DNA from 4 places in the Nocardia sp. NPDC051030 genome. Region 4 is predicted to be linked to each of the others. Evidence: riboswitches for the same ligand, from Rfam matches in the RefSeq annotation. Region 4 holds a riboswitch; each other region holds the start of a gene.

Evidence for each region. A riboswitch is a leader RNA that binds a small molecule or an ion and turns the genes downstream of it on or off. The one in region 4 is predicted to bind S-adenosylmethionine.
Region 1: it holds a riboswitch for S-adenosylmethionine, as region 4 does, so the genes downstream of both, AB0N05_RS28810 (aminotransferase class V-fold PLP-dependent enzyme) here and AB0N05_RS27970 (amino acid ABC transporter permease) in region 4, are expected to answer to the same signal.
Region 2: it holds a riboswitch for S-adenosylmethionine, as region 4 does, so the genes downstream of both, AB0N05_RS18115 (rhodanese-like domain-containing protein) here and AB0N05_RS27970 (amino acid ABC transporter permease) in region 4, are expected to answer to the same signal.
Region 3: it holds a riboswitch for S-adenosylmethionine, as region 4 does, so the genes downstream of both, AB0N05_RS22675 (bifunctional o-acetylhomoserine/o-acetylserine sulfhydrylase) here and AB0N05_RS27970 (amino acid ABC transporter permease) in region 4, are expected to answer to the same signal.

What each region holds. Positions count from the first base shown of each region.
Region 1 is NZ_JBFBCD010000009.1:194,410-196,604, forward strand. Features, by position in the region: gene AB0N05_RS28810 (aminotransferase class V-fold PLP-dependent enzyme) at 1-1,223, opposite strand, end outside; SAM riboswitch class IV at 1,274-1,389, opposite strand; gene AB0N05_RS28815 (biliverdin-producing heme oxygenase) at 1,567-2,195, shown strand, end outside.
Region 2 is NZ_JBFBCD010000005.1:93,444-95,638, forward strand. Features, by position in the region: gene AB0N05_RS18110 (O-succinylhomoserine sulfhydrylase) at 1-826, opposite strand, end outside; gene AB0N05_RS18115 (rhodanese-like domain-containing protein) at 882-1,304, opposite strand; SAM riboswitch class IV at 1,319-1,434, opposite strand; gene AB0N05_RS18120 (DUF4878 domain-containing protein) at 1,527-1,964, opposite strand.
Region 3 is NZ_JBFBCD010000006.1:424,440-426,634, reverse strand. Features, by position in the region: gene AB0N05_RS22680 (TetR family transcriptional regulator) at 1-631, shown strand, start outside; SAM riboswitch class IV at 643-753, shown strand; gene AB0N05_RS22675 (bifunctional o-acetylhomoserine/o-acetylserine sulfhydrylase) at 846-2,195, shown strand; gene AB0N05_RS22670 (homoserine O-acetyltransferase) at 2,192-2,195, shown strand, end outside.
Region 4 is NZ_JBFBCD010000009.1:3,339-5,533, reverse strand. Features, by position in the region: gene AB0N05_RS27975 (amino acid ABC transporter ATP-binding protein) at 1-325, opposite strand, end outside; gene AB0N05_RS27970 (amino acid ABC transporter permease) at 322-1,287, opposite strand; SAM riboswitch class I at 1,296-1,388, opposite strand; gene AB0N05_RS27965 (flavin reductase family protein) at 1,475-2,020, opposite strand.

The DNA.
Region 1 (2,195 bases), 190 kb from region 4:
TTCCAGGTCGGGCCGTTCTCGACCAGCGTCGAGATGGCGTCGATGAGGCGGTCCACGTCGGCGGCGGTGCTGCCCAGGCCGATGCTGGCGCGCAGGGCGGAGTCGACGCCCAGGCGGGCGAGCAAGGGGTGCGCACAGAAGCGGCCGTCGCGTACGCCGATGCCGTGTTCGGCCGAGAGGTAGGCGGCTACCTGGGCGGGCTCGAAGCCGTCCACGGTGAAGGCGACGATGCCGACGGCGTCGGTGCTGTCCCGGAAGATGCGCAGGAAGTTCACGCCCGGAACGGTTTTCAGGCCGTAGCGCAGGCGGTGGGTGAGGTACTGCTCGTGCTCGAGCACTGTCGTCTGGTCGAATCCGGCGAGGGCGTCACAGGCGGCGGCGAGGGCGGCCACGCCGAGGACGTTCGGGGATCCGGCCTCGTGGCGCTGCGGGGCCGAGGCCCACTCGACACCGTCCGCGGTGACCGAGCGGACCGCGCCGCCACCGGCCAGGTACGGCTCGGCCTTGTCCAGCCAGTCCCGACGGCCGACCAGTACGCCCGCACCGAACGGCGCGTACGCCTTGTGGCCGGAGAAGGCCAGGTAGTCGATGCCGGCGGTCTGCAGATCGATGCGGCGGTGCGGGGCCAGCTGGGCGGCGTCGACCAGGATGCGGGTGCCGCACTGGTGCGCGATCCAGGCCAGGCGCTCCAGCGGGAGCAGTTCGCCGGTCACATTCGAGGCGCCGGTAACCGCGAGCAGCGCAGCGGGTTTGGTGCACAGTTCGGCGACGACGCGCTGGATGGTCTCCTCGATGGTGTCGGCGATCGGCACCACGCGGCGGCCATTGCGGGTCCACGGCAGGAAGTTGGCGTGATGCTCCACGTCCAGCACCACGGTGTCGCCGGGCACGCAGGAGGCGAGCAGGTTCAGCGAGTCGGTGGTGTTGCGGGTGAAGACGACGACCTGGTCATCGGCCGCATTCAGGAAGCGGGAGACCGAACCGCGCGCGGATTCGTAGCAGTCGGTGGAGACCCGGGAGGCGTAGCCCGCGCCGCGGTGCACGCTGGCGTAGAACGGCAGCAGCTCGGCGACCCGGTCGGTGACCTGCTGCAATGCGGGGGCGCTGGCGGCGTAGTCGAAGTTGGCGTAGGTGGTGGTGCCGCCCTGGACGAGGGGCACCTGGAGATCACATCCGGAAACCTTGGCGAGAGCGGCACAGGTCTGGTCGGCGAAAGCAGTCATCACGAAATCCCGTCGGCTATTGGGACACGCGATCAGAAATGGTGATCGAGAGTCCGCGCTTGCCGCGCCCGGTTTGGGCATGCGGCCTGGTCGTCACCCGGAGCACCCCACCGCGGAGGAGGGTTGCCGACCAGCGAGCCGGGGCTTGACGCTGGTACTCATGACCGTTTCCGAGACTGGCAGATTCGTCCGGGGGTTGTCAACCTGGCCCCGAAAATCATCCGAAAGTTGGATCGGGTGGACCGCAAAGTTCGAATCGCGAGATCGTTGCTGGAGCGTACGGTTTAGAGGAGGTTAGGGTAGCCATAGTGGTGCCCCCGGGAGTTGAAACGAGGTTGCACCCATGTTGGAGACCAGCACGCCGTTCTCGACGCTCATTCGCACCGCGACGGAGCAGCAGCACAACGAGGCCGAACACTCCACCTTCATGCGCGACCTGCTCACCGGGCAACTCGGCGTCAAAGCCTTCTACCGCTACACCGCGCAGCTCTGGTTCGTCTACGACGCCCTCGAAAAGCATTCCGCCGCACTCGATTCCGACCCGGTCGCCGGGCCGTTCGTGCGCCCGGAACTGGACCGCCTGGCCGCGCTCGAGGCCGACCTCGCCTACCTCGGCGGCGAGAACTGGCGCGACGAACTGACCGCGCTGCCGTCCACCGCCGCCTACGCCGCCCGCATCGACGAGGTCGCGCAGGACTGGCCCGCCGGTTACGTCGTGCACCACTACACCCGCTACCTGGGCGATCTCTCCGGCGGCCAGGTCATTCGCGGCACCGCCGAGAAGCTGTGGGACCTGCCCAAGAAGGGCGACGGCGTCCGCTTCTACGTCTTCGACGGCATCACCAATCCGGCCGCGTTCAAGCGCGAGTACCGAGAGAGCCTGGACCAGCTTCCCATTGAAGGTCCGGAGGTCGATCGAGTGCTCGACGAGGCGCGGCTCGCGTTCACGATGAACACCGAGGTGTTCCGTGA
Region 2 (2,195 bases), on a different contig from region 4:
CGTTGGATTGACGCACGCGCAACGGCATGGTCTCCAAACCCTTGAGTAGCGTCCAGGCATTGAAGGGGCTCAAGGCCGGACCCGTATGGCGCATAAGGTTTTTCACCGGGCCGTCGATGTACTCCTGCGAGCCGAGGATCGCGCCGCCGAGGACTCGGCCCTGACCGTCGATGTGCTTGGTGCCCGAGTAGACCAGAACATCCGCGCCGAGGTCGAAGCCGCGCTGCAGCAGCGGGGTGGCGAAGACATTGTCCAGCACCACCTTCGCGCCCGCGGCATGCGCGAGCTCGGTGACCCGGCGGACATCCACCAGGGACTGCATCGGGTTGGACGGGGTCTCGAAGAACACGGCCTGAGTGGGGACGGACAGCGCCGCTTCCCACTCGTCCAGGTTCTCGCCGTCGACGAAGACGGTCTCCACGCCCCAGCGCGGCAGGATCTCATTGCAGACCACGAAGCAGGAGCCGAACAGGCTGCGCGCCGCGACCAGGCGATCACCGGTGCCGAGCAGAGCGGCCAGCGCGGTGAACACCGCGGACATGCCACTCGCCGTGGCGAAGCAAGCCTCCGCGCCATCGATCAGGCGCAGCCGCTCCTCGAACATGGCGACCGTCGGATTCCCGTAGCGGGAGTAGACGAAATGCTCGATATCGCCGGTGAAGGAAGCCTCGGCCGCCTCGGCACTTTCGTAGACGAAGCCGGAAGACAGGTAGAGGGCCTCGGAGGTCTCCTCGAAGCCGGAACGCCGCAGGCCGCCACGCACGGCCTGAGTCGCCGGGCCGACACCCTCGGGAAGCGGCTTGTCGAATGCGCCACCGGTGATCATGACTGCCTCCAATTCGAGCTAGGGCTGTGCGCGTTCGAGCCAGAGCCGTGCGCGCTCACGACTGCCGCCAGGGCAGGCCGTCCGCTCGCCAGCCGGTGCTGCCGCGATGCCCCTGCGCGTCCAGTGCGCCTTCGAAGCCCTCGACCACATTGAACGACGGCGCGAAGCCGACGGCCGTCGCGGCGGTGGCCGCGCCGATGGATCGCTGGCCGGAGCGGCAGATGAAGATGACGGGCGCGTCCGAACCGGCATCGCGGTCGGTCAGCGCCTGCTTCAACTGGTCGGCGAATCGGGCATTGGGGGTGCCGGTGGTGTCCACCCATTCGATGAGGGCGGTGGGCCGGCCGATGCCGCTGGTGTCGGGCACGCCGACGAAACGCCATTCGGCTTCGGTGCGCACATCGACCAGCACCGCATCCGGATTGTCGCGCAACAGTTCCCACGCCTGCTTCGGCGTCAGGTCACCCGCGTAGCTCACTTGTACCTCCTGTGAATCCGCACTTGCCGCATCGCTGTTCGATGCGTGGCCAGGTCGTCACCCGGAGCACCCCACCGCGGAGGAGGGTTGCCGACCAGCGAGCCGGGGCTTGCCACTGGTACTCATGACCTGGGTTGAGATTGACCGAGCGGGGGCCCCGGTGTCAAACCCTTCTCCCAGACCCTGGAACGCGCGCGCGGGCACGATCAGGCCGGAGCGGGGCTACCCGGCATTGCAGACCAGCCAGGTGTTGTCGGTCTTGGTGAAGTGCCAGGTCGAGGTGTTTTCCCGGCCGTCGGCGCGGACGGTGACCGCGGCGGTGGCCTTATCGCCGTCGATGGTGGTGTCGGTGACCTTGACGAGGTCGAACTTCTGGCCGGTCTGATCCGGGATATTCAGCGGCGAGCGCTTGTCGTCGAACCCGGGACACGCGGTGGCCTTGTCGAATCTGTCGGTGCCGCTGCCGGACTCGGTGAAGTTGCGGGCGGCGATGGCCAGTCGATTGGAATCTGTGAGATTCTTCTCAGCCGGTGACACCAGCGCGGCGATCACGATTCCGATGACCACCAGCACGATGACGCCCGCCGCCACCAGAAACGGCAACATGGTCCGGGTTTCGCCCTGGTCGATCCGTTCCGGCTTCTCCTCGACGTCGCTCATGGGTAGATCATGCCTGGTCGGCGCGGGTGTAAAGAGGCCGACACCGGCTTGCGCCGGAGATGGGCAGTCGCACAGTTCACCTACTCGGCGCGGGCGGGTGTCCACCTCACCGATAGAATCGGCACAATTCCCGCGCGGAAGCGGGAATAGCCATACCGTGCAGCAACGCTGCAGCGTCGGGGGTTCCGGCTCCGGAGCACCACCCCGAGGCGAGGGCGTCAACTTAGCCTA
Region 3 (2,195 bases), on a different contig from region 4:
CCGGGAACGCATCATCGACGTGGCGTTGCACCTGTGCGAGACACAGGGTTTCGACGCCACCACCGTCGAGCAGATCGCCGATGCCGCCGATGTCTCACCGCGCACGGTGAACCGGTACTTCGAGAGCAAAGAAGACATCGTCATCGCGCCGATCACCGAATGGTCGGCCGTGATCGCGGAAAACCTGCGCGCCCAGCCCATCACCGGCAATGAGATGCGGGCACTGCTCGATTCCTTCCTCAGCTTCGTGGACGACGTCGTCGACGACGGAGCGGCACCACGGTTCACCTGGTTCCAGCAGATGCAGAACATCATTCGCACCAGCCCGGCGGTCCGCGCCGCCAGCCTCGATGCCGCCGAACACAAGATGCGGCAGATGTCGACCGTGCTGGGCGAACGCATGGGCAGCGATCCGGACGGACTGGCGGTGCGACTCATCCTCGGCACCTGGCACACCATCATGCGAGTCGGCACCGAATGCGAGACCGAGGCCGGTCCGCCCGATTGCGTGATGAGCTCGGCGCGCGGCATGGCCGATGCCGTGGTCAGGGCGTATCACGAATTCGCCCGGGTCTGCGCCGCGCCCATTGTGGCCGACCCCACCTCGGAAGCGGCCGCTACTCCCCGTTAGAATCCCGAACAGGTCAAGAGCATCAGCGATAAGCCCCGGCTCGCTGATCGGCAACCCTCCAGCTGCGGTGGGGTGCTCCGGGTGAGGACCGGGCGCTCGAAGGACGAGCGCAAGCGCACTGTAGGAGGCCACCGAAATGTGTTGTTGTCGAAGCCTATTCGCCTTCAGATAACCTCAAATTCCGCCTATCGGCGACCTTTTCTTGGAGCACGACATGAGTGACTCGACCGCGCCCGCCGCAACCCCGGCGAGTGGGGAAATCGATCCGGCCGCCTGGTCTTTCGAGACCTTGCAGATTCACGCCGGACAGTCCCCCGATGCCGGCACCGGCGCCCGCGCCCTGCCCATCTACCAGACCACGTCGTACGCGTTCCGCGACACCGATCACGCCGCCGCGCTCTTCGGACTCGCCGAGCCGGGCAATATCTACACCCGCATCATGAACCCCACCCAGGACGTGGTGGAGCAGCGCATCGCCGCGCTCGAAGGCGGTGTGGCCGCACTGCTGCTGGCCTCCGGGCAGGCCGCGGAAACCTACGCCATCCTGAATCTGGCCGAGGCCGGGGATCACATCGTCTCCAGCCCGCACCTGTACGGCGGCACCTACAACCTCTTCCACTACTCGCTGCCCAAGCTGGGTATCGAGGTCAGTTTCGTCGAGGATCCGGACGATCTGGCGCAGTGGCAGGCGGCTATCCGGCCGAATACCAAGGCTTTCTACGGTGAGACGATCGCCAATCCGAGCAGCTCGGTGCTGGATATCCCGGGCATCTCGGGTGTCGCGCATGCGGCGGGCGTGCCGCTGATCGTGGACAACACGGTCGCCACCCCATACCTGATCCAGCCGCTGAAGCAGGGTGCGGACATCGTCGTGCATTCGGCGACCAAGTATCTGGGCGGGCACGGTTCGGCGGTCGCGGGCGTGATCGTGGATGGCGGCGCGTTCGATTGGACCGTCACCGACGCCGACGGCAAGTCGCGGTTCCCGGGCTTCACCACCGCGGATCCCAGCTACCACGGTGTGGTGTTCGCCGATCTGGGCGCGCCCGCGTATGCGCTCAAGGCGCGCGTGCAGCTGCTGCGCGATCTGGGTGCGGCCGTCTCGCCGTTCAATGCCTTCCTGATCAGCCAGGGCATCGAGACGCTGAGCCTGCGGATCGAGCGGCACGTGGCGAACGCGCAGGCGGTCGCGGAGTTCCTGAGCGAGCAGCCGGGCGTCGAATCGGTGTTCTACGCCGGGCTCCCGGGCTCGCCCTGGTTCGAGCGTGGCAAACAACTGGCTCCCAAGGGTGTCGGCGCGATCGTGTCCTTCGAACTGGCCGGCGGTGTCGATGCGGGCAAGAAGTTCGTGGACGCACTGGTGCTGCACAGCCATGTCGCTAACATCGGGGATGTGCGCTCGCTCGTCATCCACCCGGCCTCCACCACGCATTCCCAGCTGACCCCGGAAGAACAGCTCGCTTCCGGTGTCACGCCTGGTCTCGTGCGTTTGGCCGTCGGTATCGAGGGCATCGACGACATTCTGGCCGATCTGCGCTCCGGACTGACGGCGGCGGCAAGTTGA
Region 4 (2,195 bases):
GGACCGTCAGATGCGGGAAGAGATTGAAGTTCTGGAAGACGAATCCGATGCGCGAACGCTGCCGCAGGATTTCCCGCTCCGGCAGCTCGTGCAGGCGATTGCCCTTGCGCCGGTAGCCGACCAGCTCGCCGCCCACGCGGACGATTCCGGCGTCCACCTTCTCCAGATGGTTGATGGTGCGCAGCAGCGTGGACTTGCCGGAACCGGAGGGGCCGAGAATGACGGTGACCTCACCGGGACGCACCGCCAGGTCGACCCCGCTCAGCACCTCGTGGGTGCCGAAAGACTTTCGGATACCGCGCAATTCGACCGCGAATTCGCTCATCGTGCCGCCGCCTTCGATCGGATATCGGCAAAGCTGCCACGGACTCGCTGCCACGGCGTCGGCGGCAGGTTCCGCACGCTGCCCTTCGCGAAGTGACGTTCGATGTAGTACTGAATGATCGTCAGCACGGTCGTGAGCAGGATGTACCAGGCCGTGGCCACCATGAGCAGCGGCACCACCCGGCCATTGCGGCCGAAGATCACCTGTACCTGGTAGAACAGCTCCGCGATGGCCATGGTCGAGACGATCGAGGTGCCCTTGAACAGGCTGATCACCTCATTCGCGGCATTCGGCAGAATGCCGCGCATGGCCTGCGGCGCGATGATCGTGAAGAACTGCTTGCGCCACGGCAGGCCGAGCGCCTTGGCGGCCTCCCACTGGCCCTGATCCACCGAGATGATGCCCGCGCGAATGATTTCCGCCGAATACGCGGCCTGATGCAGCGCCAAACCGATGACGGCCGCGGTGAATCCACTGAGCACGCCATTGGTTTCGAACCGCACCAGCTCCGGTCCGAACGGAATGCCCAGCGCCAGAGTCTTGTACAGGTAGGCCAGGTTGAACCAGAACAGCAGCTGCACGATCAGCGGAATGGATCGGAAGGCCCAGATGTAGACCCACGAAATCACTTGCAGCACAGGATTACTGGACAGTCGGCCGATGGCCAGCCAGATGCCGATGAAGAAGCCCAGCAGGGTACCCCACAGCGTCAACTCCAAGGTCACCTTCAAGGCCGCCAGCACCGACGAGGCGGTGATGTACTGCGCGAAAGTGGACCAGTCCCAGCCGGGATTGGTGACCAGGCCGTGCACGAACTGCGCGACCAGCACCAACGCGATGCCGCTCGTCACCCACCGCCACGGATGGCGGGTGCGGGCGACGGGCAGCGCACCGTCGTCGTCTACTTCGGTTATGGAGCCGGCCGCCGCCGACTGCTCGGGGCCCGCTGCGAGGATGCTCATGGATTCGTCCTCCATCGGTCCTGGCGGTAGCACCCGCACCTAAGGTCAGGGGGTTGCTGCGACGTCTGCGAGCCAGGTCTCTCGGTCGCTCTGGATGGTGAAGAAGACGATACGAAGCGGCGGGGCGAGTGTCGCCCCTCACGATCAGCGTGAATTCAATTGCCGCCCCGGGGAATACCGCGCGAGATCAACTTGCTACCTCGCGCGCCTCGGGGGGGTTGTCGAGAGCGCGGAAAGAGCTGCGGTGGAATACCAGCGGTTCCGTGCCGGGATGCGTGCTCAGCCGGTGCACGCGCAGCAGCACCACCGCATGATCACCCGCCGGAACCTGCTCGTAGACCGAGGCTTCCAGCCAGGTCGTCGCACCGGCCACGAAGGCCGCATTGCCATTGCCGGTGTGCAGGCCGACATTGCGGAAGCGATCGCCGGAACGCGAACTCAAAGTGCGTGCAGCCTCCTGCTGATCGCTGCCGAGCAGGCTCAAACCGAGGCGGCTGGCCTGCTCCAGGCGCGGCCAAGTCTCCGACGAGTACTGCACACAGATGGACACCAGCGGCGGATCCAGCGACACCGGCACGAAGGTGCTCACCACCAAACCGTGCGGCACGCCGCCGATCCGGGCACACACCGCCACCACTCCGGACGGAAAGTGCCCGAACGTCTTCCGCAGATCCGTGCCGTCGACGGGCGTCAACGCCGCCGTCTCGCCGTGGATCACCGTGAGCTCACCCATAACCGGACCTTCCGCTCCCCCGGCACCCGCGCCGGGCATCCCATCCAGGACAGCAGGCCGGTGCGGGGCGGGACAGGGTTCGGCTCAGCGCGATCCCAACGCCCCCAGCCGAAATAGACGAACCCGCCCGGTCCCAAGGACCGAGCGGGTTCATCTGTCCCCGCGAGTTTCGCGG